Regions from separate parts of the Pseudomonas sp. DP-17 genome, predicted to be linked through region 2. Evidence: predicted binding sites of a transcription regulator. Region 2 holds the regulator's gene; the other holds the start of a gene.
The links. Region 2 encodes FliA, which starts transcription of late flagellar genes. Its sites were predicted from a motif close to CTAAAGTTTNNNNNNNNNNNGCCGNTAA; they were not measured.

Region 1 (15,880 bases), on a different contig from region 2:
TCGTCGCCGATGGATTTCTCCACCAGCAGCAGGTTGCGGCTGTGCTGGCTGAGCGCCAGGGCGTCCTGGGCCGAAGCGTCCTGCAGCAAATCGGCCTGTTCCAGGTCGGCGATATCCTCGCCCAGTACCAGGCCCAGTTGCAGTTGCAGGGTGATGCCGCTATCGGCCACCTCGATCTGCAGGGCATGGCCCAGGGCGCGCATCAGCTCGCCGCAGCACAGCGCGTTGGTCAGGAATTCCTCGTCCTGGTCGCGGCTGTGGAAGAGGATCAGGCTGCCGCCATCGCTGAGGGTATAGAGCGCGCCCTTGTACAGGCGCGCGGCCTGCTCCAGGCAGTCGCGGTAGCGTTGCAGCAGGTCGACCAGGCGAGCGCGCGGCAGGCGACGCAGTTGTTCCTGTGCGCCCAGTTGCACGGCCAGCACGGCGCTGGGGCCGGCGGAAACCGGCTCCGGTTCGGCTTCGGGCTCTTCTTCGACGCCGATTTCGTCTTCGGCTTCCTCTTCCACCGCCGCCTCGAACTCTTCCTCGGGGAAGTCTTGGTCCTCGCCCGCCTTGCGGCGCGCGGCAGGGGCGAGCAGTTCTTCGTCGGAGAAAATGTTCTCGTCGAACTCGTGTTCGTCTGTGGAGCCGGTTGCTTCCAGTGACGGCTCCCTGGCGGCGGGCTTGCCTGCCTTGGCCGGCGCTTTCGGGCGCGGAGCGGGGGCGCTGGCCACCGGCTCCGGGGCCGGCGGCTTTTCGGGCACCAGTCGCGCTTGCAGTTGGCGGGCGAGGTCGCCGATCTCGTTCTGCAGGCCGGCGCCTGGCGCGGGGTCGTCCGGGTCGCGCAGCCAGACACGAAGCTGCAGCAGCGGTGTGGAAATCTGCCGCCCCAGGCGCAGGCCGAAGGTCAGGGTGAGCAGCAGCAGGATCAGGCTGATCAGCCCCATGCTCTGCAGGCTGACGGTCATCGGCTGCTCGAACTGATGCATGTCGAGGCTGATGCGCAGGTGGCCGGCGATCACTTCCTGGAAGGTGATGGGCGTGGAGTACAGGCCCTCGGCGTCGCCCAGCAGGCCCTGCTTGGGCCGCGTGCCGGACTCCGCGAGGATGCGGTTGTCCACGCTGTAGATGGCCGCATGGGCCACCAGCGGGTTCTTCGTCAGGTTGTTGAGCAGCACATTGAGGCTGAGGAGGTCGTTGGACACCAGCAGCTCGGTGGCCGACTGCGCGGTCTGCGTGGTCAGGCTCTGGCCAAGGGCGTCGGCCTGCTGCTGCATGGCCTGCTTGAACTGCATGCCCATCACCCAGGCGTAGATCACCAGGGCGGCGGCCACCAGCAGCAGGCCGTGGATGGCGATGCGCAGCGCAATCGGCACGCGGCGCTGGCGCAGGGCGTGGAAGAGCAGCAGGAAGAAATTGTCGGGCTTGACGGAGGTGGGCCGGGTCACAGCGGGCTCGGTCTTCTCTAAGGCAGATGCGGGCCAGTATAACGAGGCCCTAACGGGGGGCAAAGCGCCGCAGGTTCCGTCAAGGCGGCGAAAGTCGGCAGGCCGCACCGATCTGCCGCGCATTCCGATCGGCGGTGCCGTCTCTCGAACAGTGGGCGGGCGGGCGAGCGGAGCATCCGAGAGGCAGCGAAAGCAGGTAGAATGTCGGCCTTTTTTCCATGGCGGAGACAGCGCCTTGCGCGAGATCGTCCTGATCAACATCACCGGGGAAGACCGCCCCGGCCTCACCGCGGCCATTACCGGCGTCCTGGCGCAGGGTGGCGTGAACATCCTCGACATCGGCCAGGCGGTGATCCATGACACCCTGTCCTTCGGCATCCTGGTGGAAATTCCGGATACCGAGCGGGCCTCGTCGGTGCTCAAGGACGTGCTGTTCACGGCCTACAAGCTCGACCAGCAGGTGCGCTTCACGCCGGTGTCCGAAGACGATTACCGGCAGTGGGTCGGTGGCCAGGGCAAGCCCCGCCACATCGTGACCCTGCTCACCCGCCGGGTGACCGCCGAGCAGTTGCAGCGGGTCAGCTCCATCACTGCCAAGTACGGCCTGAACATCGACCAGATCGATCGCCTGTCCGGGCGCATGCCGCTGGATACGCCGGCCGACGAAGGCAAGGGCTGCATCGAGTTCTCCGTGCGCGGCGAGCCTGCCGATCCGGCGGCCTTGCGCGCCGAGTTCCTCAGCGTGGCCCAGGAGCTGAACGTCGACATCGCCTTCCAGCAGGACTCGGTGTTCCGTCGCAACCGTCGCCTGGCGGTGTTCGACATGGACTCGACGCTGATCGAGGCCGAAGTGATCGACGAGCTGGCCAAGGCCGCCGGTGTTGGCGAGCAGGTCTCCGAGATCACCGAGCGCGCCATGCGCGGCGAGCTGGACTTCCGTGCCAGCTTCAAGGAACGCCTGGCGCTGCTGCAGGGCCTGTCCGAGGACGTGCTGGAAGAGATCGGCGCCTCGCTGCGCCTCACCGAAGGTGCCGAAACCCTCTTCGCCGAACTCAAGCGCCTGGGTTACAAGACCGCGATTCTCTCCGGCGGCTTCAGCTACTTCGCCAAGCAGTTACAGGCGAAGCTGGGCATTGACTACGTGTTCGCCAACGAACTGCAGATCGTCGACGGCAAGCTCACCGGCGTGGCCATCGAGCCCATCGTCGACGCCCAGCGCAAGGCCGACCTGCTGCGCGAACTGGCGGCGAAGGAAGGCCTGCAACTGGAGCAGACGATTGCCGTGGGCGACGGCGCCAACGACCTGCCGATGCTGGGGCTGGCCGGGCTGGGCGTGGCTTTCCGCGCCAAGCCGCTGGTCAAGCAGTCGGCCAAGCAGGCGATTTCCACCCTGGGGCTGGACGGCATCCTCTACCTGCTCGGCTTCCGTGATCGCGAAGGTGCCTGATCCGCACGGGTCGACGCCGGAATGAAAAAGCCGCCCCTCGGGGCGGCTTTTTGTTGTCGCATGCTATGGATGGCTCGGCGTGAAGCCAACCCAATCGCGGACAGAGTCCGCTCCTGCGCGCAGGCTGGGGGTAGGAGCGGACTCTGTCCGCGATGGATCACCCCTCAATGCTGGAGCTGCGCCGTGACTGGCGCTTATTCATCCGAGGCGAAGTCGTAGTCCATCGCCTGGCTCGGGCCCTGCAGGTAGCGGCCCTGGATGTAGTTGGCGCCGGCCTGCCAGAGCGTGGCCAGTGCGGTGGCGCTTTCCACCATGGGCACGATGGTCAGTTTGGCCTGGGCGTGCAGGCTGGCCATCAGGGTCTTCAGGTTTTCCTGGTTTTCCGGAATGTTCAGGTCCTGCACGTAGGAGCCATCGACCTTCACGAAGTCGACGTTCATGTGCTTGAGCGTGTTGAACGGGTTGAGCGCGCAACCGAACTGGCACAGCGCGATCTGGCAGTGCAGCTCCGCCAGCCCTTGGCTGAGGATCTTGGCCTGGCGCAGATAGGCGATGGCGTCCGGTTCGCTGATCTGCACGATCAGCGCGTCGGCCGGCAGGCGCGAAGCCTTCAGCGCCACGCTCAGCCACGGCAGCAGTTCCGGGTCCTGCAGGCTGGGGCCCGAGAGATGCACGAAGAGCTTGGTCTCATGGCCCTTGGCGCGATGCTCGGAGAGCAGCTTGATGGAGTTGAGCAGCACCCAGCGGTCGATCTTCTCGGCCAGGCCGCTGGCCTTCGCGGCATTGAGGAAATCTGCCGGAGGCACTTCCTCGCCCTGCGGGTTGAGCAGGCGCAGCAGCACTTCGTAGTGCTCGTGGGTATCGCCGCGCAGGCTGATGATCGGCTGGAACAGCAGGCGGAAGCTGTTCTGCTCCAGCGCCTGGCGGACGATTGCGCTGACGTCGCCACGGTACGCGGCGGCGGCCAGCTCATCGGCCGGGTTGAAGACCTTCAGGCCGTTGCCGTCCTTCTGCGCGATCTCGTCGGCGCCGCGGTGGGCGCGTTCGATGACGTCCTGGGGACGGGTGGTCTTCTCGTCCAGCCCGGCGGTGCCGATGGACAGGGTGACCTGCGCGGTGCGGCCATGGATGTCGAACAGGTGGCCTTCGACCTTTTTCAGCAGGGCGCTGAAGCGAGGCGCGGATTGTTCCGGGGTTTCGCCCGGCAATAGCGCGGCGAAGACGTCGTCGCTCAGGCGGGCCAGTTGGACCTGCTCGGGGAATTGACCGCGCAGCAGGTTGCCCAGGTCCGCCAGCAGCAGGTCGATGCTGGCGACGCCGAGGTCGAGCTGGAGGGCCTGGGCGCGATCGAGCTGCATGTAGGCGAAGGTCGCCGGCTGGCCGGCGGTTACTGCGCGCTCGACGGCGCCATCCATCAGGTCGAGGAAGTGGGCGCGGTTGAACAGGCCGGTGACCAGGTCCTGACTGCTGACTTCGCGCAGCTTTTCTTCGAGCTGGGCATTGTCGGATTCGGCGCGGATCACTACCTGGATGCAAGGCTCGCCGTCGTAGGTCGCCGGCGAGAAGGTCATGCGCGCGGCGAACGCCTGGCCGTCGCTGCGGATGCCGCTGCAGGCCAGGTCGAGGTTGTCCTCGCTGCTGTCCTTGGAGGGATGGTAGCCCTTGAGGAAATCCTTGAAGTTGGCCTGGTCGCAACCGGCGATCAGGTCGATCATCGGCATGCCTTCCAGCTCCTCGGCGTCTTCATAGCCGAACAGGCTGACGTAGGCGCGGTTGGCGTAGATGTGCATGCCGTCGTGGACGTAGGTGATGGCGTCCACCGAGCTGTCCAACAGCAGCTGGCAGCGCTTCTCCGCTTCGCGCAGGGCGACTTCGGCGGCGCGGCGCGCGCGGCGTTCCTCGAGGTTGGCCAGTTCGCGGTTGGCCACCAGGATCAGCCGCTCATCCTCGCCTTGCGGCAGGGCATCCTGCGCGCCGAGGGCCAGGGCCTCGGTCACGGCGTCGGAATCGTTGCCGCCGACCAGTTGGATGAAGGGGATGTCCTTGGCCTGGCGGCGGATCGCGCCCAGCGCTTCGCTGGGGTCCAGCGCCTCGGCTTCGGGCGCTGCGATCAGCAAGTCCCAGCCCTGGGGCAGGATGTCCGTCAGGTCTTCGCTGGAGGTGATACGGTGGACGCGGGTCGCGCGACCGGCGTTGCGGAACAGGCTGACCAGGCGCTCGGCTTCGTTCTGCGAGTCTTCCAGGATCAGCAGGCGGATGGTTTTCTTTTCATTGGCCATGGGGAAGGCTGCTTATACCGCGCTGGACGGCAGCAAAGAGGCGACGAAAGGGAATTCTCCGGAATCTACAGAGACTTCCATAGGGAGTCAAAGTCTTCCTCCCCACTATTGGGACGAGCGTTCGACCCTGTGATGGGCTTATCGCTCGGAAGGCCGGCCGCGTCCTGCGCCTGGTATTCGAACTGAGTGAAGCTGGCAGTGGCGGTGACCTTGCGGGTCAGGGTGGCGCGGCGCTCGTCCCCGTTCAGGTTGAGCTGCACGCGGTTGCCTTCCTGGAAGGGCAGGCGCGGAGTGATGACGGTGGCCGGGCGCGAGATCGCGGCAATCTCCGGCAGCAGCAGGGCGCGCAGGTACTGGCTGCCCTGTTCGGTCTTGCGCAGCAGTTGCAGGCCGCAAGGCTGGGCCAGCGGAGCGACGAGCTCGATGCCCATCTGCGTGCCGCCGCCACGGACCTGGCGGATCCAGCGCACCACGGCGACGCTCCAGCCGTGCTCCGGCGTGTCCTGGATGCCCAGCAGTTCGCCGGCCTGCAATTGGCTCGGGATTTCCTTCGGCCAGGTCAGGCAGTAGCCGCCGGGGCTGTGGTTGACGATGGCAAGGGTGTGGACGGGGTAGTCGTCACGCGTGCTTTCCGCGGTGAGGCTGCCGCCGCGGTCGTCGGCGTTGCGCGGTGCGGTGTATTCGATCTCTTCCAGCGGCATGCCGGGCTGCCAGTCGTTGACCTTCTGCGCGTCGAAAGCGCCGGACCAGGCGTCCTTCACCTCGGCCTTGAAGGTCGGTACCTGCTCCTGAACCTGGATTTTCAGCAGCTCATTGAAGCTTTTGCGGCCGGCAAGGAAATAGTGCAGGGCGCTCATGCCGATGCACAGGGTCAGTTGGCCCTGGCCGGGAGTGCGGTGGAATGTGCGTTCGGCGATGTCGCCCCAGGCGGCCGCGAGGTGCTGCAGCAGGTCGATGCTGATGCCCTCGGGCACCTTCAGGCGCGCCTGTGCACGATTCTCCGGCGGCAGCAGCAGGTACTCGCGGATGAGGTCCACCAGTGGTTGCGGGTCGATGCCCAGGCCGCCGGCGAGATCGCTTTCCTTGAATAGGGTGCGGTAGCGTGGCGGGCCATCTACCTGGGGCACCACCACGAACAGCGTGGAGGCCGCATCGGCGGCCTGGACTCTCACCTGAGTCGTCCAGCTCTCGAGAGCTTCGGCAACGCGGGCGATGTTGTTCTGGCGCATCTGGTTGCAGCGTGCAGAGCCGAGCATCAGCGCCACCAGGTAGGCGTGCTCGATGGACAGCCCTTGGGACTGGCGCGCCAGGGCGTCGCGCACCGGGGTGTGCTGCAGGCCGTGCTGGCGGGCCAGTTGGTAGAGCTGGTGGAGTTCCAGCCACAGGTGCTCGGGCACCGGGCAGTACAGCTGCGAGGCGCGCACCAGAGGCCCGCAGAGACTGCGAATGGCGCGCTGGATGGCGGCGGTCATGACCTGGGCGCGCTCGCGGGTGAAGCGCGAAGCTTCACGTACGACGATGAGCTTGTAGCCGATGGCCAGATGGTTCTGCAGCGCCTGGCAGAGATTGGCGACCTTGCGCGGGCGCTCGTCCAGGACAATGGACTGGTTGAGGAAATGCCGCTCCAGGTTATGGCAGACGAAGTGGACTTCCGGGCGGAACAGCTCCAGCAATTGCAGACGCGTTTCGACCGGCAGCTTGAGCTGGTTGAGTTCGATCAGGCCTTGGTAGAGCTGGCGGGCAGTCTCCCCGAGGTTGGCCTTGGGCAGGTGATCCAGCCAGTTTTTCAGCTCGCGCGTGTTGGCGTTGCAGAAGCTCAGGCTCTCGTGCGTCGGGGTGGGGACACGTAGAAACTGCTGGGGACTGTTGTCCATGGCGGGAATGGTTTCTCCACAATCCGCTTCGTTGTACGAACCGGTTGGTCATTACTGTCGGCTTTTTCCGAACTCTAGCAGCATCCGTGGCCCGCCGCAGCCCATCGCCCGACTGGTGCGCGGACAGGTCACGGCAGTGGCGTTTCGCCTTTTATCTGGCGTTGCAGAGCGTCGCGCGACGAATCCTGGGCGGTGACGCGGACCCACCCGTCCCCCTGGGGCATCACCGCATGCGCGGCCCAGTCGAGCAGGTCCTGGCGCCGGCAGACACCGGTGTTGCCCTTGCCTGCACCGGCCACCACCTTGTAGACCACCTGGTCCTGGCGGCCGCGCTTGCCCGGGTGGTCGTCGATCACCTGGCGCACGGCCCAGGCATCGCCGCTCTGGGCATTGCTGTAGCTGGCGCCGAGCAGGATGTCGTCGGGCGTCAGGCGCTGTGCCTGGGCGTGTTGCTGGGCCAGTTGGAGGATCTTCAACAGATCGTCGAACTGTACGTCGATGTAGGAATCCATCTTGCGCAGCGCGTGATACAGGTCTTCCGGCGCCGGCCCGGCGGAAAGCTTCGGCGTGGCCGGCAGGCGCGCCAGCGGAGCGGGATAGCGGCGCCAGGCGAACAGTCCGTTGAAGGCCACGGCGACGGCAAGGATCAGCACCACATTGAGCAGCACCGGACTGAGCACATAGTGAAAGCCCAGGGCGCTGATCGCCGGCCCGCCGGAGACCGCCGCCAGCGCGGTGGCACCGCCCGGCGGGTGGATGCAGCGGGCGTAGTGCATCACCAGGATGGCCGCGCCCACTGCCAGGGCCGGGGTAAAGGATTGCTCAGGGAAGAGCTTCTGGCAGATCACCCCGACCAGGGCTGAGAGTACCTGCCCGCCCAGCACTGCCCAGGGCTGCGACAGCACGCCGTGGGGAACGGCGAACAGCAGCACGGCGCTGGCGCCCATGGAGGCGACGACCCAGATGGCCGCTTCGCCGGGCAATACCCAGTGGGTAACGGCGTAGATGGCGGCGATGCCGCAGAGCGCTCCGATGGCGGAGAGCCATTTTTCAAGATGACTGGTGGCGTTGGCTCGCCAGCCCATCAGGTGCAGGAAACGATTCATGGCAGAACTGGCACGATGAGGCACAAAGCAGTGGCAGGCGGCTCGTTGGCCGCCTGCCTTATGGACAGCAGGCGTCAGCCCTGGCGCGCGCCGCCCAGGCGCTCGCCCATGCGCACGGCGCTGGTGGCGGCGAGGTTTTCCGCCCAGCGGACCTGCTCGGGGCCGAACAGCACGATGGCGGTGGAGCCCAGCTTGAAGCGGCCCAGCTCGGCACCTTTCTCCAGATGGATCGGCGCGCGGGAAGCCTCGTCGTAGGAGAAGGACTTCAGTTCGCGCTTGGGCGGCGTGACCAGGCCGGCCCACACGGTTTCGATGGAGGCGACGATCATCGCGCCCACCAGCACCACGGCCATCGGCCCGCGCTCGGTGTCGAAGATGCACACGACGCGCTCGTTGCGGGCGAACAGCTCCGGCACCTGCTCGGCGGTCAGCTGGTTCACCGAGAACAGGCGGCCCGGCACGTAGACCATTTCGCGCAGGGTGCCGGCCAGCGGCATGTGCACGCGGTGGTAGTCCTTGGGTGACAGGTAGACGGTGGCGAACTCTCCGCCCATGAAGGGCGCGGCGCGCTCGGCGTCGCCGCCCAGCAGTTCCATCAGGCTGTAGCTGTGGCCCTTGGCCTGGAACACGCGGCCATGCTCGATCGGGCCGAGCTGGCTGATGGCACCGTCGGCCGGGCAGAGCACTGCGCCTTCGCTTTCGTCCAGCGGACGCGCACCTTCCTTGAGAGCGCGGGTGAAGAAGGCGTTGAAGTGCTCATAGGCACTCAGGTCCTCGACCTGGGCTTCACGCATATCGACCTGGTAGCGGCGGGCGAACCAGGGAATCAGGCGATCCTTGAACCAGGGCGCGCGGCACTCGGCCGCGCAGCCGATCAGGCGCGACAGCAGGTGATGCGGCAGCAGGTACTGGGCGAGGATGAACAGACGATCTTTGAACGACATTCCTTAAACCTCTACGGGGGTGTCGGGATGGTTGCCCCATTCCGACCAGGAACCGGCATAGCCCTTGACCCGCGGATAACCGAGAGCCTTGGCCACCAGGTAGGTGAAGCCGGAACGGTGGTGGGTCTGGCAGTGGGTTATCACTTCCTTGTCCTTGGTGATGCCCAGGTCCTGAAGGATCTGCGGCATATCGGTACGGATGCGCAGGGCGCGGGCCGGGTCCATGCCGGCGGTCCATTCGAAATTGACGGCGCCGGGCACGTGGCCGGCCTTGGCGGCGAGGACTTTCTGGCCGCTGTACTCGCTGGGGTTGCGAGCGTCCCAGACGGCCAGGTCGGCGGCGCCCAGGCGGCTCTGCAGGTACTCGCGGGTGGCGGTGGGTTCGTCGTGCAGGGTCAGCGGCAGCGGGCCGCCGGCAGGCGCAGGGACGTCCTGGCTCAGTGGCAGGCCGTCAGCGAGCCAGGCATGCAGGCCGCCGTCGACGTAGTGATAGTTGTGGTGGCCAATCACATCCAGCAGCCAGATGAAGCGACCGGCCCAGCCACCGCCTTCGTCGTCATAGACCACGTAGACGGCATCGGGGTTGTGGCCCAGTTCGCCGAACAGCGTTTCCAGATCGGCCTTGGCTGGCAGCAGGCCCGGTGCCGGGCCGCCCAGTTGGGTGCGCGCAGGGGCGACGAAGCGGGCGCCGGGGATGTGGCCTTCGGCATAACGTGCGGCGCTGGTCAGGTCGACCAGGATCAGTTCGGGGGCTTCGAGGCGGCTGGCGAGGTCAGCCGGTTCGATCACCAGGGGCAGGGCGGAGAAGGCGGACATGTCGGAGTCTCCCGGCGGGAACGGTGGCGGAGGCAACGTGAGCAGGCGCCCTGGGCTACCCCTTGAGGGCGGTTAGTTTAAAGGGGACGCGGCGGGGCGCAAACCTTTCGCCGATCAGGCGCCTCGCGCCATGTGCCTCACCGCGTGCTCGATGCACTGAGCGGTCCGGCCGAACGCCTGGGCGTGAAGGTCCGCCAATGGCTGGCCGTGACGGTCGCAAACCACCAGCATGACCACCCGCGCGCCATTGCCCAGCGAACGCAGCAGCAGGTGTTCGCTGGGGATCAGAGCTTTCAGCGAACCGGGAAGCAATGCCGAAAACTCGGCGATGTTGGCCGGGCTCAGGCGCAGCTGACCGGGTTGTTGCAGGAGTTTTCGCAGCACCGGGCTGGCGGCGACTTCCAGCTTGAAGTCGCCGATCTCGCCGTCCAGGCCGAAGTACCGGCGCGCTTGCAGCCAACTGCCACTTTTGTCGGCCAGCAGGATCATCCCGCGCTGCAGACCGCAGGCCAGCAGCGCGTCGGTGGCGCAGTCGAGCAATTGCACGGCGTTGCCAAACGGGCTGGGCGACTGCATCAGGCGGGTGCAGTGCTGGCGCCATTCGGCCAGGGTGTCCGGCGCCTTGGCCGGTTCCTCGGTTTTCGGCCCATTGAGCCAGCGGCGCGCCGCCCAGGGCCAGAGCAACGCCTCGGCCGGGTGCCAGAGCAGCGGCCGCGCGTGGCGGCGAGCGCTTTGTGCGGCAAGACCGTGGACGGTCTGCTGCAATTCTTCCAGCGGCATCTGCAGGTAAAGGCTGGTCAGGCGTTGCCAGCGCAGCATGTGCACGCCGCCCCAGGACTGGTGCGCGGCCATGGCGAGGCTGTTGGCGAGGAGGATGGTGTTAGCCGGACGGGTCAGCCAGCGCTGCAGTTCGGGGTCGGCGTCCAGGCGCTGCTGCTGGCCCAGTGGATCGTGCTCGGTATGGGCGACGTGCAGGGCGCGCACCAGCAGGCGTTTGTCGTCGCTGAGCAGGGCGTAGCCCTGGCCGACCCAGTCCGGCAGCCGCCAGCTGTCGGCCAGTGCGCGGCACAGCGGCAGCAGGCGGGTGCCGAGCAACTCCTCCTCCACTTCGCTGCTGCAGCGGCCCAGGCCATAGACCTGGCGCTGCCAGTTCTCCAGCAGTTCGGGTTTGGCGGTGGCCAGCGCCCAGAGCGGCGCGAGGGTGAACAGGCTGCCCCAGTGGATTTCCTGCCACAGCCGCGCCAGGCGGTTGGCGAACAGGCCGCTGGCCTGCTGCATGGCGTGACGGCTGATCAGCAGCAGCTGGTTCAGCGCACGCGGCATCTGTGCCTCGGGTACCGCCGGCAGGCTGTCGAGCAATTGGCTGGCGCGGCTCAGGCCCAGACGGTTGAGCGCGACTTCCAGGCTTTCCGCCGGATTGTCCTTGGCGCTTGCCGCGCGGTTGGCCTCGCGCAGGATGGCGAAAGCCAGTGTCGGCGCGTCCTGCAGCAGGTCGGCAATGTCCCGTATCGAGCGGCGGCTGTCGTTCAGCGCCCGGCGAATGTGATCGCGTTGCTCCAGGGGAACGGGCAAAGGCAGAGATTCCAGCTGGTTTAGCCAGGCCTTGAGACGCTCTGGATGAAGCATTTGCTTTGACATGCGTGAGGCGCCGAACTGGTTTTTAGTGTTTTCGGCCTATAGTCTTGCCCGAAATCTCCGATAACAACAGGGAGGCGGGAATAGTGCCTCCCTTTCTGTTCACCGTTTCAGTCCGGTCCCCATGGCAAAAATCATCGGCATCATCGTCATTCTGGGCAGCGTCCTCGGCGGCTACATGCTCTCCGGCGGCAAGATCGCGGCCATCATCCAGCCGTTCGAAGTGCTGATCATCGGCGGCGCGGCGCTGGGTGCCTTCCTCCAGGCCAACCCTGGCAGCACCTTCATGACCGTGCTGAAGAAGGCGCCGAAGATGTTCGGCAACCGCTTCACCCACACTTTCTACCTGGAAGTGCTGGGCATGCTCTACGAGGTGCTCAACAAGAGCCGCCGCGAAGGCATGATGGCCATCGAAGCCGACGTCGAGGACCCGGCCGCCAGCCCGATCTTCAGCAAGTACCCGGCGGTGCTCAAGGACGAACGCATGACCGCCTACGTCTGTGACTACCTGCGCATCATGTCCTCCGGCAACATGGCCCCCCACGAGCTGGAAGGCCTGTTCGACATGGAGTTGGGCAGTCTCAAGGAAGACCTCGAACACCCGGCCCATGCCGTCACCCGCGTGGCCGATGCCCTGCCGGGCTTCGGTATCGTCGCCGCGGTGCTGGGCATCGTGATCACCATGGCCCTGCTCGGCCAGGGCAGCCAGGCCGAGATCGGCCACCATGTCGCCGCGGCGCTGGTGGGCACCTTCCTCGGTATTCTCGCCGCCTACGGCTTCGTCGGCCCGCTGGCCAACGCCCTGGAACACGACGCCAAGGAAGAGCTGAACCTGTACGAATCGATCAAGGCTTGCCTGGTGGCTTCCGCCTCCGGCATGCCGCCTTCGCTGGCCGTCGAGTTCGGCCGCAAGGTGCTGCTGCCGGCGCATCGCCCCAGCTTCAGCGAGCTGGAGCAGGCCGTTCGCGGTCGCTGATGGGTCGCCTGACGCATGGATAACAACCAGCCGATCATCGTCAAGCGCGTCAAACGCTACGCAGCCGGCCACCATGGTGGTGGCTGGAAGATCGCCTTCGCCGACTTCGCCACTGCCATGATGGCGTTCTTCCTCGTGCTCTGGCTGCTGTCTTCGGCCACGCCCGAGCAGAAGAAGGCCATCTCCGGCTACTTCCAGGACCCGATCGGTTTCACCGAGAGCGCCAGTCCCTACGTCATCGACCTGGGCGGCACGCCGACGCCGGCGCCGGACAAGACGCTGAACCCGCAGATCCAGGCCCAGCCGGACGCCGACGAGACCCGGGTCAACCCGGACGAGAATGCCAAGATCACCGAGCAACAGGCGCAGGACGTTGCCGAGCAGGTGGAAAAGGAGCGCCTGGAGCTGCTGCTGCAGGAGTTGCAGAACAAGGTCGACGAGAACCCGACCCTCAAGCGCTTCAAGGACCAGATCCTGTTCGAGATCACCCAGGACGGCCTGCGCATCCAGATCGTCGACTCGGACAACCGGCCGATGTTCGACCTGGGCAGCGCGCGCCTGCAGCCGTACTTCGAGGACATCCTGCTGGCGCTGGCCGAGACCATCAAGCAGGTGCCGAACAAGATCAGCATCAGCGGCCACACCGACGCCAAGCCTTACGCCGGCAACGGCGAGTTCGGCAACTGGGAGCTCTCGGCCAATCGCGCCAACGCTGCGCGCCGGGCGCTGGAGGCCGGCGGCTACCCGCAGGACCAGATCGCCCGGGTGGTGGGTTATGCCTCGTCCGCGCTGTTCGACCGCAACCAGCCGCTCAACCCGGTGAACCGCCGCATCGACATCATCGTCCTGACCAAGAAGGCCCAGCGCGCCATCGAAGGCCAGGACGGCAAGGCCGAGAAGCCGGCCCAGGGCGCCGCTCCGGCGGCTCCGGGCACGGCGGCGCCCAATGTCGCGCCGGCCCAGCCGGCCGCCGGACAGGGCGACCCGCTTCCGCCGGACCAGCTCAAGCAGAAGCTCAACCTGTTCGACGACGGTGGCACGCTGAAGCTCGACGAGCTGAACAAGCAGCAGTGAGAAGCGCGAAGGCCAGCTGAAAAGCTGGCCTTCTGCTTTGGGGCTGGATCATGGGCTCGCTCCTGCAGACCCCATGCAACATCGGTGCAGCGAGTGAGGCGTAAGACGCTCCGCGACTCGCTCAGTACTCGTCTTCCGGCAGGCCCGCGAGGATGTGCCGGTAGCTGGCCATCCGCTGCGGCGAGATGCGCCCGTCCTCCAGCGCCTTGAGCAGCGCGCAGCCCGGCTCGCGGTCGTGCTTGCAGTCGCGGAAGCGGCAGTGGCCGAGCAGGTCGTGGAATTCGATGAAGCCCGCCTCCACGTCGTCGCGGCTGACATGGCCGAGGCCGAATTCGCGGATGCCGGGGGAGTCGATCAGGTCGCCGCCGGCCGGGAAGTGGAACAGCCGCGCGGTGGTGGTGGTGTGGGTGCCCTTGCCGGTGACTTCCGACAGGTCGCCCACGCGGGTGTCGACGCCCGGCAGCAACGCATTCACCAGCGAGGACTTGCCCACGCCGGACTGGCCGACGAACACACTGACGTGCTCGTTCAGTGCGGCGCGCAGGGCGTCCAGTGCCAGGCCGTTGGCGGCCGACACCTCCAGCAGCGGGTAGCCCAGCTCGCGGTAGGTGCCCAGCAGCGAATCGAGGAAGGGCGCATTGTCCTCGTCGATCAGGTCGGCCTTGTTCAGCAGCAGCAACGGCTCGATGCCGGCGTGCTCGGCGGCCACCAGATAGCGGTCGATGAGGTTGGCGTGGGGTTCGGGGCGTGGTGCGAAGACGATGACGATGCGGTCGACGTTGGCCGCCACCGGCTTGAGTACGCCGCGCATGTCCGGGCGACGCAGCTCGGAGGTGCGTGGCAGCTGCGCGACGATCACGCCGATGCCCTGGTTGCCCGGCCGCCAGACCACCTGGTCGCCAGTCACCAGCGGTGGCAGGTTGGCGCGCAGGTGGCAGCGGAACACCTGGCCGGCGGCGTCGCCGTCCTGGGCCTCGACTTCCACCTGCACACCGAAGTGGGCAATCACCTGGCCGGTCTGTTCCGGGCCGAGGTCGCCGCCTTCCAGTTCTTCCAGGGCACGCGACTCGCGCTTCGCCGCGCGGGCGGCGCGTTCCTCCTGGACTTTTTCGATCCGCCAGCTCTGCCGGCGGGTGAGGTGACGCTTGGCCATAGGGTATCCACAGGGAAAATCGCGCCGCAGTTTAGCATGCGCACGCCCGCTTCCCGCTAAACTAGAGGGCTGAGCTGAGGAGCCCCATCATGCAGAACCCGCAGAACCTGATCTGGATCGACCTGGAAATGACCGGGCTGGACCCGGACAAGGACGTCATCATCGAGATGGCGACCATCGTCACCGACAGTGACCTGAACATCCTCGAGGAAGGCCCGGTGATCGCCGTGCACCAGAGCGAGGAGTTGCTCGCCGGCATGGATGAATGGAACACCCGCCAGCACGGCCAGTCCGGCCTGACCCAGCGCGTGCGCGAAAGCACCATCTCCGCCGCCGAAGCCGAAGCCATGACCATCGCCTTCCTGGAAAAGTGGGTGCCCAAGCGCAGCTCGCCGATCTGCGGCAACAGCATCTGCCAGGACCGCCGCTTCCTCTACCGCCACATGCCGAAGCTGGAAGGCTACTTCCACTACCGCAACCTGGATGTCTCCACCCTCAAGGAACTGGCCGCGCGCTGGGCGCCGGCGGTGCGTGACGGCTTCAAGAAGGGCAACACCCACCTCGCGCTGGACGACATCCGCGAGTCCATCGCCGAGCTGCGCTACTACCGCGAGCACTTCATCAAACTCTGAGTGGTCGGCATTTCGTTGGCGCATGACCTGGAACGGGCTATGCGCCGACTGGCGCGAGGCGGACAACGCTGGTGCGTTATACGCCCTGCAAGGAACTCAGGCGCCGTGCCGATGCAGCGCCCAGGTCACATGCTCTCGCACCAGTTCCGACGGGAACTCCCGCCGCGCGCGCAGCGCCTCGATCACCGGAATGGTCGACGGTGCATTGCCCAGCCCCACGGCCAGGTTGCGCAGCCAGCGCTCGTAACCGGCGCGCCGCAGCGGCGAGCCCTCGGTGCGGCTGAGGAATTCCTCCTCCGTCCACAGGAACAGCTCCGCCAATGCGGCATTGTCCAGGCTGTGGCGCGGCTGGAAGTCGCCCTGGTCGGTGGCGCGGGCGAAGCGGTTCCACGGGCAGACCATCTGGCAATCGTCGCAACCGAACACGCGATTGCCGATCAGCGGGCGCAGCTCCTCGGGAATCGAGCCCTTCAGTTCGATGGTCAGGTATGAAATGCAGCGCCGCGCGTCCAGCACA
Region 2 (15,880 bases):
CTGCTTGTTCAGCTCGCGCAGCTCCTCGCCCATGCGGACGTTGATCTGCTGGTAGGACTCGATGCGCTTGCCCTGCTCCTTCAGACGCTGCTCGAACACCGCGAGCTGCTTCTCCAGCTGAGCCGCCCGGGCTTCCTGGGCGCGCTGGCGGCCGAACAGCCAGACGCAGGACAGCGCGAGGCCCACGCAGGCGATACCGAGCACCACCAGAGCGATCAGCACCTCAGATGCTCTCCAGCTCCGACCACTCTTCCTCGGTCATCATCTTGTCCAGCTCGACCAAGATCAGCAGCTCGCCGTTCTTGTTGCAGACGCCCTGGATGAACTTGGCCGATTCCTCGTTACCGACGTTCGGCGCGGTCTCGATCTCGGACTGACGCAGGTAGACGACCTCGGCGACGCTGTCGACCAGGATGCCCACCACCTGCTTGTCGGCTTCGATGATGACGATGCGGGTGTTGTCCGAGACCGGCGCCGGGTCCAGGCCGAAGCGCTGGCGGGTGTCGATCACGGTGACCACGTTGCCGCGCAGGTTGATGATCCCCAGCACATAGCTCGGGGCTCCCGGCACCGGCGCGATCTCGGTGTAGCGCAGCACTTCCTGGACCTGCATCACGTTGATGCCGTAGGTCTCGTTGTCCAGGCGGAAGGTGACCCACTGCAGAATCGGATCTTCGGCACCTTGCGCTGACGTTTTCTTCATATCCCCTCGCCTCTTCTGGTTCCGCGCCGCCTGCGGCGCGGAGGTTGTCTTTCAATTCAGGTGGTTTTCAAGCCGGCCTCAAGGCTGCAGGCGCTTGGCCGCACCGCTAGCGATCAGTTCGGCCAGGGCCGAGACGTCGAGCAGCGCGCACATCTGGTCGATCACCGTGCCGGCCAGCCACGGCCGTTGCTGGCGCTGGCTGCGCCACTTCACTTCGGACGGGTCCAGGCGCACCGAGCGGCTGACCTGATGCACGGCCAGCCCCCACTCATAGCCCTGCACGGAAATCACGTACTGCAGCCCCTCGCGGTAGTCGTCGCGGTAGCGCTCGGGCATTACCCAGCGCGCGGTATCGAGCACCTTCAGGTTGCCGTTCTGGCCCGGCAGGATGCCGAGGAACCAGTCCGGCTGGCCGAACAGCGGGGTCAGGTCGTGCCCCGCCAGGGGGTAGATCGAGCCCAGGCACACCAGCGGCACGGCCAGGGTCAGCCCGGCGACGTCGAACAGCAGGCACTCGAAGGGTTCGGCCGCCCACACCGGGCGACCGTCGTCGAGCAGCTTCAGCGGCGCGGCGGGCAGCTCGGCACTGCCGGGCTGGTGCAGGTCGATGACCTGGCCCAGCTGCGCCGGCGGCTCATCGGCGACAACGGTTTCCACCGCCGGGGCAGTCGGCTCGGGCAAGCGCAGTTCAGCCGCCGGAGCCTGGATAGCCGGCGCGCGCGCGGGCACGTTCAAGCGCGCGTCGCGGACCTGCTCTTCGAGCACGGCCGCTTCGAATTCATCGAGACTGACGCTGGTTTCCGAAGTCTGCACCACCGCAGCCTGAGGCTCGGGAACCAGCGGCGCCACCGGCTCGCTGACCACCAACGCCACCGGTGCAACCGGAGCCAGGGCCACAGGCGCGGCAACGGGCTGCGCTTCCGGTTCCGGAGCGAAGTCTTCGAATGTAGCCTCCTGCAGCAGCGCATCCAGGTAGGACTGCAGTGCGAGCTGGGGGCGAGTGGCGGTAGCGGAACGACTCATGATGGATAACCGCGCAAGGTGACTGTCCAGCCTATCGGCAGCGGATGCGCCGCTCTTGAGCGCATCCGTCGGATTCTTTTGTTGGAGCCTGCGCTTCTCGGCGGCGCCATGGTCAGGCTACCTGGCTCGCCGGCACGTGGGCCAGCAGATGCTTGAGCAGCGCGCGGTAGGCGATCACGCCGCGGCTGTTGCTGTCGTTGCGCGAAGGCACGGTGCCCAGGCGGCTGGCGTCGCGCAGCTTGGTGTCCACCGGGATGAACGCCTGCCAGAGGGTGTCCGGGTAGGTGTCGCGCAGTACCCGCAGGGTGCCCAGCGAGGCCTGGGTACGGCGGTCGAACAGGGTCGGCACGATGGTGAACGGCAGCGCCTGCTTGCGCGAGCGGTTGACCATCTTCAGGGTATTGACCATGCGCTCCAGGCCCTTGAGGGCAAGGAACTCGGTCTGCACCGGGATCACCAGGTGCTGGCTGGCCGCCATCGCGTTGACCATCAGCACGCCCAGCAGCGGCGGGCTGTCGATGATCGCGTAGTCGAATTCGTTCCACAGCTGCGCCAGGCTCTTGGCGATCACCAGGCCCAGGCCGTTCTGCCCAGGCGACTGGCGCTCCAGGGTGGCCAGCGCAGTGCTCGAGGGCAGCAGGCGGATGTTCTCGTGGCTGGTGGGCAGCAGCAGCGACTCGGGCAGTCCCTCGGGCACGTTGCCCTGGTGCAGGAACAGGTCGAACACGCTGTGTTCTAGCGTGTCCGGGTCGTGGCCGAAGTAGCTGGTCATCGAGCCGTGGGGGTCCAGGTCGACGATCAGCACGCGCTTGCCGGCGTCCGCCAGCAGGCCCGCCAATGCGATGGAGGACGTGGTCTTGCCGACCCCGCCTTTCTGGTTGGCTACCGCCCAGACTTTCATAGTGCTGGCTCCCCGCAGGCCGTGTTTCGGTTCAGGGTGTTCATATCATTCAGTCCCTGCCGATGACGAAGAATTGACGGCGCCGCTGCCGGGCGCCTCGCTGGCAACCACTGGTGCAGTTTGCGTGCCAGCATGCCGCAACGCCGGGTCCGGCTGCGCCTTGCCGCTGCCCACGCCGCTGATGCTGCGGCGCACCTCCAGGTTGCGGGAGATCACCAGCACCACCCGGCGGTTGCGTGCGCGGCCATCCGCCGTGGCATTGTCCGCCACTGGCTGGAATTCGCCATAGCCCACCGCCGCCAGCCGACCGGCGTCGAGGCCGTCCTGGGCCAGCATGCGGACGATGCTGGCGGCGCGGGCCGCGGACAGCTCCCAGTTGGTCGGGTACTGCGAATTGTGGATCGGGACGTTGTCGGTGAAGCCTTCGACATGGACCGGGTTGCGGTAAGGCGCCAGAATCCTGGCGACCTTCTCGATGATTGCGAAGGCGGCGTCGTTGGGGATCGCGTCGCCACTGGGGAACAGCAGGCTGGAATTGAGGGTGATCTCGATCCAGAACTCGTTGCCGCGCACCGACAGCTGATCGGTAGCGATCAGGTCGCCGAAGGCCTGGCGCACGCTGTCGGTGATCTGCTGCAGGGTGTCCGGGTTGCCCTGGGCCTGGCCCTCGTCCTGCGGCTCGTTGAGCGATTCGTCCGGCTGCTGGGTGCGCGGGCGCTCCTCGCCGACGGGGATCGGGCGGATCGAGCGGTCCGGCTGGTTGAACACGCCGGTCAGCGTCTCCGAGAGGATCTTGTACTTGCCCTCGTTGATCGAGGAGATCGAGTACATCACCACGAAGAAGGCGAACAGCAGGGTGATGAAGTCCGCGTAGGACACCAGCCAGCGTTCGTGATTCTCGTGTTCCTCATGACGTCTGCGGCGAGGCATGCGCATCTCCCCCTCAGCCGACGAAGCCTTGCAGCTTCAGCTCGATGGAGCGCGGGTTCTCTCCCTCGGCGATGGACAGCAGGCCCTCCATGAGCATTTCGCGGTAGCAGGACTGGCGCAGCACGATGCTTTTCAGCTTGTTGCCGATGGGCAGCAGCAGGAGGTTGGCCAGGCCGACGCCGTAGATGGTGGCGACGAAGGCCACGGCAATGCCGTTGCCGAGCTGGCTGGGGTCGGCGAGGTTGCCCATCACATGAATCAGGCCCATCACCGCACCGATGATGCCGATGGTCGGCGAATAGCCGCCCATGGCCTCGAACACCTTGGCGGCGGCCAGGTCGCGGCTTTCCTGGTTGTACAGGTCGACTTCGAGGATGCTGCGGATGGCTTCGGGTTCGGTGCCGTCCACCAGCAGTTGCAGCCCCTTGCGTGCGTATGGGTCGCGCTCGGCATCGGCGACGGTTTCCAGGCCCAGCAGGCCTTCCTTGCGCGCCGTCATGCTCCAGCCGACGACGTGGTTGATGCCGCCGACCAGGTCCACCTTGGGCGGCAGGATCATCCAGCGCAGCATGGTCACGGCGCGCTTGAGCACCGCCACGGGAGTCTGCAGCAGCGCGGCGGCGAGGGTGCCGCCCACTACGATCAGTGCCGCCGGGCCATTGGCCAGGGCACCGACGTGCCCGCCCTCGAGGAAGTTGCCACCGATGATGGCGACCAGCGCGAGAATCAGGCCGACCAGGCTGAGGACATCCATCAGCCGCAGGCCTCGGTCAGGTGCCGGCCAATGTCGTCGAGGCTGTAAACCGCGTCGGCCAGGCCTGCCTTGGCGACCGCCATGGGCATGCCGTAGATCACGCAGCTGGCTTCATCCTGGGCCCAGACCTGGGCGCCGCCCTGCTTGAGCATCCGCGCGCCTTCGCGGCCATCGGCGCCCATGCCGGTGAGCACCACCGCCAGGACCTTGTCGCCATAGGCCTTGGACGCGGAACCGAAGGTCACGTCGACGCAGGGCTTGTAGTTCAGCCGCTCATCGCCGGGGAGGATACGCACGGCGCCACGAGCGTCGACCATCATCTGCTTGCCGCCGGGAGCCAGCAGGGCCACCCCGGGACGCAGGATGTCGCCGTCCTCGGCTTCCTTGACGGTGATCTTGCACAGCTTGTCCAGGCGCTCGGCGAAGGCCTTGGTAAAGGCCGCCGGCATGTGCTGGATCAGCACCAGGGGCGCCGGGAAGTTGGCAGGCAGCTGGGTCAGCACCCGCTGCAGCGCCACCGGCCCACCGGTCGAAGTGCCGATGGCTACCAGCCGGTAGGGCTTACGCTTTGGGGCGGCAGAGGTCGCCGCAGCCGGAGCGGCCGGCGCATGGCTGCCGCCCGAGGAAACGGGAGCGGCCGGGCGCGCGCTGCCGGCAGCGGGAGTCGAAGCCGGTGCGGCCGGGCTCGACGAGTACGAAGAGTACGCGGCGAAGCGGCGGTTGCTCCTGGCGATGGTGTGGACCTTCTCGCACAGCAGCTGGCGGACCTTATCCGGGTTGCGCGAGATGTCCTCGAAATTCTTCGGCAGGTAATCCACCGCGCCGGCATCCAGCGCATCCAGGGTCACCCGCGCGCCCTCGTGGGTCAGCGAGGAGAACATCAGGACCGGCGTCGGGCAGCGCTGCATGATGGTCCGCACGGCGGTGATGCCGTCCATCAGCGGCATTTCGTAGTCCATGGTGATCACGTCGGGCTTGAGCGCCAGGGCCTGATCAATCGCCTCGCGGCCGTTGGTCGCCGTGCCGACCACCTGGATCTGCGGGTCAGCCGAAAGAATCTCCGAGACACGGCGGCGGAAGAACCCCGAATCGTCCACCACCAGGACTTTGACAGCCATAGACACTCCTGAAAAAACTTCTTCCATCACATGGGCGAGCCGCGGCCCGCCCATGGCGGTCAGATACGACGGGCGTAGCGCTTGAGCATGCTCGGCACGTCGAGGATCAGCGCGATGCGCCCGTCCCCGGTGATGGTCGCCCCCGCCATGCCCGGCGTGCCCTGCAGCATCTTGCCCAGCGGCTTGATCACCACCTCTTCCTGGCCCACCAGCTGATCGACCACGAAGCCGATGCGCTGGGTGCCCACGGAGAGGATCACCACATGGCCCTCGCCCGGCTCGTCATGTTGCGCGCCCGGCACCAGCCAGCGCTTGAGGTAGAACAACGGCAGGGCCTTGTCGCGGACGATCACCACTTCCTGGCCGTCGACCACGTTGGTGTTCGACAGGTCGAGGTGGAAGATCTCGTTGACGTTGACCAGCGGGAAGGCGAAGGCCTGGTTGCCCAGCATCACCATCAGGGTCGGCATGATCGCCAGGGTCAGCGGGACCTTGATGACGATCTTCGAGCCCTGGCCCTTGGTCGAGTAGATGTTGATGATCCCATTGAGCTGGGAAATCTTGGTCTTCACCACGTCCATGCCGACACCGCGGCCGGAGACGTCGGAAATCTCGGTCTTGGTCGAGAAGCCCGGGGCGAAGATCAGGTTGTAGCAGTCGGACTCGGACAGGCGATCGGCCGCGTCCTTGTCCAGCAGGCCCTTCTCCACGGCCTTGGCGCGCAGCACGTCCGGGTCCATGCCTTTGCCGTCGTCGGAGATCGACAGCAGGATATGGTCGCCTTCCTGCTCGGCGGACAGCACCACCTTGCCCGAACGCGACTTGCCGGCGGCCTCGCGCTCGTCCGGGCCTTCGATGCCGTGGTCGACCGCATTGCGCACCAGGTGCACCAGCGGGTCGGCCAGGGCTTCGACCAGGTTCTTGTCCAGGTCGGTCTCTTCGCCGATCAGCTCGAGGTTGATCTCTTTCTTCAGGTTGCGCGCCAGGTCGCGGACCTGCCGCGGGAAGCGGCCGAAGACCTTCTTGATCGGCTGCATGCGGGTCTTCATCACCGACGACTGCAGGTCGGCGGTGACCACATCGAGGTTGGAGACGGCCTTGGCCATCGCCTCGTCGCCGCTGTTCAGGCCCAGGCGCACCAGGCGGTTACGCACCAGCACCAGTTCGCCGACCATGTTCATGATCTCGTCCAGGCGGGCGGTGTCCACGCGCACGGTGGTTTCCGCTTCGTTGGCCGGCTTCTCGGCGGCCGCAGCGGCGGGCTTGGCCGGCGCAGGCCTGGCGGCAGCGGCAGCGGGCTTGGGCGCCGGAGCCGGCTGGGCGGGCGGCTGGGCGGCCACGACCGGTTCTTCCTTCGCGCCGGTGAACTGCCCCTTGCCGTGCAGCTCGTCGAGCAGCTTCTCGAATTCGTCGTCGGTGATGTTGTCGTCGCCGCCCGCAGCCGCAGCTTCCTCGGGCTTGGTCGGGGCAACGGTTTCGACGGGAGGAGCTTCTTCCTTCGCGCCGGTGAACTGGCCCTTGCCATGCAATTGGTCGAGCAGCGCTTCGAACTCGTCGTCGCTGATCTCGTCGCCACCGGCCGGCGTTTCGACAGCGGCAGCCGCAGCCGCCTTGGCAGGCTCCTTGGCGCCAGCGCTGAACTGGCCCTTGCCATGCAGCTGGTCGAGCAGCGCTTCGAATTCATCATCGGTGATGTCGTCGCCACCGCTGCCAACCGGCGCGACAGGCGCTTCGGAGGAAGGCTCGAGGGCATCCATCAACTGTTCGAATTCATCGTCGGTGATGTCACCGTAAGCCGCCGGTTCAGCCGGAGCCGCAGCCACCACGGGCTGGGCAGCTGCGGGAGCGGGAGCCTCGGCAGGAGCGGCGTTCGGGTCGGCCAGGCGCGACAGCGCGGCCAGCAGCTCGGGAGTCGCCGGGGTCGGCTCCTGCGCGTCACGCACCTGCTGGAACATGACGTTGACGGTATCCAGCGCCTGCAGCATCACGTCCATCAGCTCGGCATCCACGCGGCGTTCGCCCTTGCGCAGCATGTCGAACACGTTCTCGGCGATGTGGCAGCACTCCACCAGCGCATTCAGCTGGAGGAAGCCTGCCCCACCCTTGACGGTGTGGAACCCACGGAAGATGGCATTGAGCAGGTCCATGTCTTCCGGACGGCTTTCCAGCTCGACCAGTTGCTCGGACAGTAGCTCGAGAATCTCGCCGGCCTCCACCAGGAAGTCCTGGAGGATTTCGTCATCGGCGTCGAAGCTCATTCGGATGCTCCCTCTACAGCGTCAGCGGACGCTTAAAAACCAAGGCTGGACAACAGATCGTCGACATCGTCCTGACCGGACACGACGTCCTTTCTTGTATCGGCAGCAATCTGCGGACCTTCACCCTTGGATGATCTTTCTTTTTCCACCGCGTCGCGCATGCTCTCGTGGTCATGCTCGATGCCGGCGTAGCGATCCACCTGGCCCGCCATCCAGACCAGCTTCACGAGGTTCGACTCGACTTCGGTCACCAGCTTGGTGACGCGCTTGATCACCTGTCCGGTGAGGTCCTGGAAGTCCTGCGCGAGCAGGATGTCGTTCAGGTGCGCGGAGAGTTTGCGGCTGTCCTGGGCGCTGATGTAGAGGAACTGCTCGACGCGCTTGGCCAGGTCGCGGAAGGCGTCCGGGCCCAATTCGCGGCGCATGAAGCGCGACCAGTCTTCCTGCAGCTCCTTGGCCTGGGTCTCGATGTGCATGACCACCGGGGTGCACTCTTCCACCAGGTCCATGGTGCGGTTGGCCGCTTTCTCGGTCATCGTCACCACGTAGGACAGGCGATCGGTCGCATCGGCGATCTGCGAGACTTCCTGGGCGCGCGGGGAGCTGGGGTCGATCTGGAAGTTGACGATGGCGTTGTGCAGCTCGCGGGTGAGCTTGCCCACTTCCTGGTAGAGCCCGCGATCACGCGCCTGGTTGAGTTCGGAGATCAGTTGCACGGCGGTCTGAACGTCGCCCTGCTCGAGGCATTCGACCAATTCGCGCGCGTGTTTTTTCAGGGTCGACTCGAAGTCACCCGCGGATTCGTTGAAATCCATGACGCCCTCTATGCCGGCCTTAGCTGCCGACCCGCTCGAAAATCTTCTCGATCTTTTCTTTCAGCACCTGAGCGGTGAAAGGCTTGACCACATAGCCGTTGACCCCGGCCTGGGCCGCTTCGATGATCTGGTCGCGCTTGGCTTCGGCGGTGACCATCAGCACCGGCAGGTGCTTGAGGCGCTCGTCGGCGCGGACCGCACGCAGCAGGTCGATGCCGGTCATACCGGGCATGTTCCAGTCGGTCACGAGGAAGTCGAAGTTGCCGCTGTGCAGCATCGGCAGCGCAGTGGTGCCGTCGTCGGCCTCTGCGGTGTTGGTGAACCCCAGGTCCCGCAGGAGGTTCTTGATGATGCGCCTCATCGTGGAAAAGTCGTCCACGATGAGAATTTTCATATTCTTGTCCAAACCTGCCTCCATCGATACCAAACGCGCCCTGGCGGGCGTGCCGTCAATTCATTGAGCGCCGAGCGCTCTTCGCTGTGGGGGCGTCAAAGGAACGTCACCCAGAAATTCGTAAGCCTTTAACTTGCCTAGGGAAAATTCCTTCAGCCTTTTCGCTAGGAACAAGCAGGCGCGAAACTACCCGATGCTCAGCGAGCGCGCCACTCCGCCAGACGCGAACGCAGGCGCGCGGCGCACTGGCTGTGCAACTGGCTGACCCGCGATTCGCTGACGCCCAGCACCTCGCCGATCTCCTTGAGGTTGAGTTCCTCGTCGTAATAGAGGGCCAGCACCAGTCGCTCGCGCTCGGGCAGCTTGGTGATGGCATCGGCCAGCGCCGCCTGGAAGCGTTCGTCTTCCAGCCCGTGGGACGGCTCGTTGTCGTGGTGCGAGGCGTCCTCGGCAAAGCCACTGCCCTGGTCACCGTCCTGCAACATGTCGTCGAAGCTGTACAAACGGCTGCCCTGGGTGTCGCTGAGGATGCCGTAATAATCTTCGAGGCTCATATTGAGTTCGGCAGCAACCTCCTGATCTTTAGCGTCGCGTCCGGTTCTCGCCTCGACGGCGCGGATGGCGTCACTGACCATGCGGGTGTTGCGGTGCACCGAACGCGGAGCCCAGTCGCCCTTGCGCACCTCGTCGAGCATGGCGCCGCGGATGCGGATGCCGGCGTAGGTCTCGAAGCTTGCACCCTTGCCTGAATCGTATTTCTTCGCGGCCTCCAGCAGGCCGATCATGCCGGCTTGCATCAGGTCCTCCACCTGCACGCTGGCCGGCAGACGGCCGAGCAGGTGGTAGGCGATGCGCTTGACCAGAGGCGCGTGCTTCTGGATCAGCAGTTCCTGGGAGTTGTGCGCCTGTGCCTTGCTGTACATACGCGCTCCGGAGGCCGCGGTCATACGGCCGAACCCGTGGGATGTTGCACCAGGCGCTCGACGAAGAACTCCAGGTGCCCTCGTGGGTTGGCCGGCAGCGGCCAGCTGTCGACCTTCTGCGCCACCGCACGGAAGGCCAGGGAAGCCTTGCTGCGCGGGAACGCCTCATACACCGAACGCTGCTTCTGCACCGCCTTGCGCACCGACTCGTCGTAGGGAATGGCGCCGACGTACTGCAGCGCCACGTCCAGGAAACGGTCGGTCACCTTGGTCAGCTTGGCGAACAGGTTGCGGCCCTCCTGGGGGCTGTGGGCCATGTTCGCCAGTACGCGGAAGCGGGTCATGCCGTAGTCGCGGTTGAGCAGCTTGATCAAAGCGTAGGCATCGGTAATCGACGTGGGTTCATCGCAGACGACCAGCAGCACTTCCTGCGCTGCACGGACGAAGCTCACCACCGAGTCGCCGATGCCGGCAGCGGTGTCCACTACCAGCACGTCGATGTTGTCGCTGATGTCGCTGAAAGCCTGGATCAGGCCGGCGTGCTGCATCGGCGTGAGGTGCACCATGCTCTGGGTGCCCGAGGCCGCCGGGACGATGCGGATGCCGCCGGGTCCCTGGAGGATCACGTCGCGCAGGTCGCACTCGCCTTCGATGACGTCGGCCAGCGTGCGCTTGGGCGACAGGCCCAGCAGCACGTCGACGTTGGCCAGGCCCAGGTCGGCGTCCAGCAGCATGACGCGGCGGCCGAGATCGGCCAGCGCCAGCGACAGGTTCACCGACACGTTGGTCTTGCCCACGCCACCCTTGCCGCCGGTGACTGCGATTACCTGAACGGGATGCATACCCATATCAATACCTTGTCTCGTCGTTCGACCGTCGCGTTTCTGACGCTTCGGCTAATCCGGCGGCGGTGCTCCACTGCTGCCGGTGCTCGCGGATCGTCTTGCAGAGCATCCGCATCGCTTGGACGGCTCAACCGGCCGTCCCACGCCCCACCCGGGGCTCACAATCTTCAGCTGGCGCGACGCACCGGCTGCTGGTAAAGGCCGGCGAACATGTCGGCCATGGCGTCTTCGCTGGGTTCTTCCGGCGACTGCAGGCTCACCGCGCGGCTGACCAACTGGTGCGCGCGCGCCACATGCAGGTCATCGGGAATCTTCGGCCCGTCAGCCAGATAGGCTACCGGTAGATGCTGGCTGATAGCCAGAGCCAGAGCTTCGCCGAGGCTTCCCGCTTCGTCCAGCTTGGTCAGGATGCACCCGGCCAGCCCACAGGAGCGATAGTTCTGCCAGGCGGACTTGAGCACCTGGGCCTGGCTGGTCGCGGCCAGCACCAGATAATTCTTCACGTTCAGGCTCAGCGAGGACAGCGCTTCGAGCTGCATGCGCAGCGCCGGATCGTTGGCGGGCAAGCCCGCGGTATCGATCAGCACCAGGCGCTTGCGCGCCAGCGGGGCCATGGCCTGGATCAGCGACTGGCCCGGATCGACCAGGGTCACCGGCACGTTGAGGATGCGGCCCAGGGTCTTGATCTGCTCCTGGGCGCCGATGCGGAAACTGTCCATCGACACCAGGGCGATGCTCTGCGCGCCGTATTTCAATACGTAGCGCGCGGCCAGCTTGGCCAGGGTCGTGGTCTTGCCCATGCCGGCCGGGCCGACCAGGGCGATCACCCCGCCCTGCTCCAGCAGGTCGATTTCCGGGGTACTGATCGAGCGCGCCAGGTGCGCCAGCAGCATGCGCCAGGCCTGCTTCGGATCGGCAATGGAAGCCACGCGCTCCAGCAGGCTGCGCGACAGGTCGGCCGGCAGCCCCATGCGCTGAAGGCGGCGCCACAGGTTGGCCTGTTTCGGACGCTGGTTCTGCAGCTGGTTCCAGGCGATGGAGCCCAACTGGACTTCGATCAGTTCACGCAGGCCGTTGAGCTCGAAGCGCATGGCCTCCAGCGCCTGCTGACCGGCAGCGGCCGGCGCCGGGGCGACCGGTGCGTCCATGGCTTCGGCCAGGGTTTCGGCAGCGCTGCGACGCGGCTTCTCGGTGCCGTACATTTGACGGTCCTTGCGCACGCCATCGCCGGCACGGGCGGGAGCCGACAGGTCCGCCTTCGCCTGGGCGATCTTCGCCTGGGTCTTGCGCAGCTCGGCCTCCAGCGCCGGGTTCGGCTTGCTGGCCGCCACCGGGGCCTGGTAATCCAGCGCCGCGGTCAGCTCCACGCCGCCGGCGACACGGCGGTTGCCGATGATCGAGGCGTCCGGGCCCAGCTCGTCGCGGACCAGTTTCATGGCCTGACGCATATCGGCGGCGAAGAAGCGTTTTACCTGCATGGCCTTGGACCTCAATCAGTTCTGCCCAACAGTGGCGACAATCGTGACTTGTTTGTTGTCGGGGATTTCCTGGTACGCCAACACATGCATGGTGGGGACTGCCATCCGGGCGAATCGGGACATCATCGCGCGGACCGGACCCGCCACCAGCAGAATTGCAGGCTTGCCAAGCATCTCCTGGCGCTGCGCCGCTTCAACCATCGAGCGTTGCAGCTTCTCGGCCATTCCGGGCTCCAGCAACATGCCGTCTTCGGAGCCCTGTCCGGCCTTCTGAAGACTATTCAGCAATATCTGTTCCAACCTGGGTTCCAGGGTGATCACAGGCAGCTCCGGCTCTAGTCCCACAATGGTTTGCACGATTGCGCGGGACAGCGCGACACGAACCGCCGCCACCATCGCGGCGGGATCTTGACTCTTCACCGCCACGTTGGCGATGGCTTCGGCGATGGTACGGATGTCGCGCACCGGCACCTGTTCCTGCAGCAGCGCCTGCAGCACCTTGAGCAGGGTCGACAGGGAAATCATCCCCGGCACCAATTCCTCGGCGAGCTTGGGCGAGGTCTTGGCCAGCAGCTGCATCAGTTGCTGGACTTCCTCGTGACCGAGCAACTCGTGGGCATGCTTGTGCAGCACCTGGTTCAGGTGGGTGGCGACCACGGTGCTGGCGTCGACCACGGTGTAGCCCAGGGACTGCGCCTGGTCGCGCTGCGAGGCCTCGATCCACACGGCCTCCAGGCCGAAGGCCGGATCCTTGCCGGCGATGCCGTTGAGGGTGCCGAACACCTGGCCGGGGTTGATTGCCAGGTCGCGGTCCGGGTAGATCTCCGCTTCCGCCACGCTGACGCCCATGAGCGTCAAACGATAGGCGTTGGGTAGCAGGTCGAGGTTGTCGCGGATGTGCACCGACGGCATGAGGAAGCCCAGGTCCTGGGAGAGCTTCTTGCGCACGCCCTTGATCCGCGCCAGCAGCTGGCCGCCCTGGTTGCGGTCCACCAGCGGAATCAGGCGGTAGCCCACTTCCAGGCCGACCATGTCCACCGGGGTCACGTCGTCCCAGCCCAGCTCCTTGGTCTGCTCGGCGCGCTGCGCCGGCAGCAGTTCCTGCTGGGTCTGGGCTTCCTGCTCGGCCTTCTGGCTGGCCTGGCGCTGGCGATGCCAGATCAGGTACGCGCCGGCGGCGGCCAGGCCGCCCAGGCCGACGAAGGACACGTGCGGCATGCCCGGAACCAGGCCCATGGCGATCAGGATGGCGGCAGAGATCGCCAGCGCCTTGGGCGAAGCGAACATCTGGCGGTTGACCTGCTGGCCCATGTCCTCGGCGCTGGAAACGCGGGTCACCATGATCGCGGCAGCGGTGGACAGCAACAGCGAGGGCAGCTGCGCCACCAGACCGTCACCGATGGTCAGCAGGGCGTACACCTTGCCGGCATCGCCGAAGCTCATCGAGTGCTGGATCATGCCGATGGCCACGCCACCGATGAGGTTGATGAAAAGGATCAGCAGGCCGGCGACGGCGTCACCGCGGACGAACTTGCTGGCACCGTCCATGGAGCCGTAGAAGTCGGCTTCCTGGGCGACTTCCGCGCGACGCTTCTTGGCTTCCGCCTGCTCGATCAGGCCGGCGTTGAGGTCGGCGTCGATGGCCATCTGCTTGCCGGGCATGGCGTCGAGGGTGAAACGCGCGCTTACCTCGGAGATACGCCCGGCGCCCTTGGTGACCACCACGAAGTTGATGATCATGAGGATCGCGAAGACCACGATACCGACGACGTAGTTGCCGCCGATCACCACTTCACCGAATGCCTGGATCACCTTGCCCGCGGCCGCATGGCCGTCGTGGCCGTGGAGCAGCACGACGCGGGTGGACGCGACGTTCAGCGCCAGGCGCAGCAGGGTGGCGACCAGCAGGATGGTCGGGAACACGGCGAAATCCAGCGGGCGCAGGGCGTAGACGCTGACCAGCAGGACCACGATGGACAGGGCGATGTTGAAGGTGAACAGCACATCCAGCAGGAACGGCGGGATGGGCAGGGTCATCATCGCCAGCATGGCGAGCAACAGCAGGGGCACGCCGAGGTTGCCCCGGCTGAGCCCTACCAGATTGCTGCGAACAGTGCCGATCAGTTGCGTGCGATCCACCCGAATTTCCCCTGCGCGTTGGCGACCCTGACGGCCACCGGATCAAACTTTTGACGCCCAACCGGCATCCGCACAGGGTTTTGCAGGAAGCGTTCCAACTTTCTCGAAAGAGCTGAAATGCCTGGAACAGAGCGGGCCTTCTCACCAGCCCCCGGATGCGCCGCCACCGCCGCTGGAGCCGCCGCCACCGGAGAATCCGCCACCCCCCGAGCTACCGCTGGACGAGCTGCCACCGGAGCCTGAGCCTGCCCCCGCACCACCCTGCCCCGCGCCGAATGCCAGCAGCCCCGGCAGGCACATGAAGGGCAACAGCAGCAGCCAGTTCAGCGGAGCGGCCGGCGCACCGATAGCCAGTCCGAGCAAAGGGTACAGGCCGATGAAGACTGCCAGGCGCCAGTAAAAGGCCTTGCGGCCGCCCCGTCCCCTGGCCGGCTTGCGTCCTTTCCGACCCGGGCTCCCGCCGCGCCACGCATCGCGCATCATCGAGATCAGCAACCACCACAGACCCAGGATGATCATCAGCGCCGCAGGGGCGGCCAGCGCATAGACCCAGAGCAGGCCGCCGAATCGCGGCGTCAGGTAGCCGAGCAGGATGCAGTAGGCGATCAGGCCGAGCACGGCATAGAACACCGCGCGAACCGTCCACAGCGCGCCGAAGGTGGCGCCGCCGATCAGCAGGCAGAAGGGCGAGATCGCCACGGTCGCCACGGTGTCCGTGCCGCTGGCCAGCAGCGCCACCCCGATGACGACCACGGCAGCGAGTGCCAGAGCCCCACGCCAGCCCATTCGACGCGCCGCGAGCAGCACCCCGCCCACGCCACCCGCGACGAAAGACGCCAGCAACAACCAGGCTTCCAGTGGCAGGTGCAATGGTTCGGGGACGGGTTCGGGCAGCGTCTCGCCATCGACCAGAGTGATCAGGGCGTCCAACGCCGACTCGATGCCGCCGGCGTAATTGCCCTCGCGAAAGGCCGGCGCCATGCGCTCACGGATGATGCGCCCGGCCAGCACGTCGGGAATCGCGCCTTCCAGGCCATAGCCGACCTCGATGCGCATCAGGCGGTCGTCCTTGGCCACCACCAGCAGCACACCGTCATCCAGGCCCTTGCGGCCAAGCTTCCAGAGGTTGAAGAGTCGGTTCGAGAAGGCTTCGATCCCCATCTCGCCAACAGTGGGCAACATCACCACCGCAATCTGCGCGCCGCGGCGATCCTCAAGGGCCTTGAGCTTGTCGATCAGGCGGGCCCTGGAGGCTGGATCGAGGGTGCCGGTGACATCCACCACGCGCTCGTTCAGCGGCAGCAGCACGCCGCCATCGGCAGGCGCGTCAGCCCAGCCGGGCTGGACGCAGGTGAGGAGGCAGAGAAAGAGCCAGAACGCGAAGCGCAGGCCGGCGAAGGAATCCCGAAGCATGAAACGTTCCCTTGGCTGAACAGGCCGCCCGGAGCCTTCGACGCCGAGCGCAAGCCGACCATGCTACTGCACCCGCGGCGCCTGCGGATCACTCGTCGCGGCGCAGGTCCGGCGGGATCGGCAGGTCCGGCATCGGCCCCGGGCGCTTGCCCTTGCCGGCGCGGTATTGCTTGAGCTGGTAGACGT

Region 1: a site for FliA is predicted at 11,568-11,595, ahead of motA (flagellar motor stator protein MotA). Genes of this name have one in related genera too.

The regions. Positions count from the first base shown of each region.
Region 1 covers NZ_JAKSXG010000012.1:210,522-226,401, reverse strand. Annotated here, with positions in the region: gene MJ122_RS19635 (AhpA/YtjB family protein) at 1-1,427, opposite strand, end outside; gene serB (phosphoserine phosphatase SerB) at 1,663-2,874, shown strand; gene MJ122_RS19625 (EAL domain-containing protein) at 3,069-5,153, opposite strand; gene MJ122_RS19620 (molecular chaperone) at 5,219-7,027, opposite strand; gene MJ122_RS19615 (HPP family protein) at 7,156-8,133, opposite strand; gene asd (archaetidylserine decarboxylase) at 8,208-9,077, opposite strand; gene rhdA (thiosulfate sulfurtransferase) at 9,081-9,893, opposite strand; gene MJ122_RS19600 (HDOD domain-containing protein) at 10,008-11,519, opposite strand; gene motA (flagellar motor stator protein MotA) at 11,653-12,504, shown strand; gene motB (flagellar motor protein MotB) at 12,520-13,578, shown strand; gene rsgA (small ribosomal subunit biogenesis GTPase RsgA) at 13,700-14,731, opposite strand; gene orn (oligoribonuclease) at 14,821-15,363, shown strand; gene queG (tRNA epoxyqueuosine(34) reductase QueG) at 15,460-15,880, opposite strand, start outside.
Region 2 covers NZ_JAKSXG010000001.1:298,564-314,443, forward strand. Annotated here, with positions in the region: gene MJ122_RS01395 (DUF2802 domain-containing protein) at 1-222, opposite strand, end outside; gene MJ122_RS01400 (chemotaxis protein CheW) at 224-703, opposite strand; gene MJ122_RS01405 (CheW domain-containing protein) at 782-1,726, opposite strand; gene MJ122_RS01410 (ParA family protein) at 1,839-2,627, opposite strand; gene motD (flagellar motor protein MotD) at 2,673-3,557, opposite strand; gene MJ122_RS01420 (flagellar motor protein) at 3,571-4,311, opposite strand; gene MJ122_RS01425 (chemotaxis response regulator protein-glutamate methylesterase) at 4,311-5,429, opposite strand; gene MJ122_RS01430 (chemotaxis protein CheA) at 5,489-7,687, opposite strand; gene MJ122_RS01435 (protein phosphatase CheZ) at 7,720-8,502, opposite strand; gene MJ122_RS01440 (chemotaxis response regulator CheY) at 8,522-8,896, opposite strand; gene fliA (RNA polymerase sigma factor FliA) at 9,094-9,843, opposite strand; gene fleN (flagellar synthesis regulator FleN) at 9,840-10,667, opposite strand; gene flhF (flagellar biosynthesis protein FlhF) at 10,832-12,142, opposite strand; gene flhA (flagellar biosynthesis protein FlhA) at 12,158-14,281, opposite strand; gene MJ122_RS01465 (YgcG family protein) at 14,423-15,694, opposite strand; gene flhB (flagellar biosynthesis protein FlhB) at 15,783-15,880, opposite strand, start outside.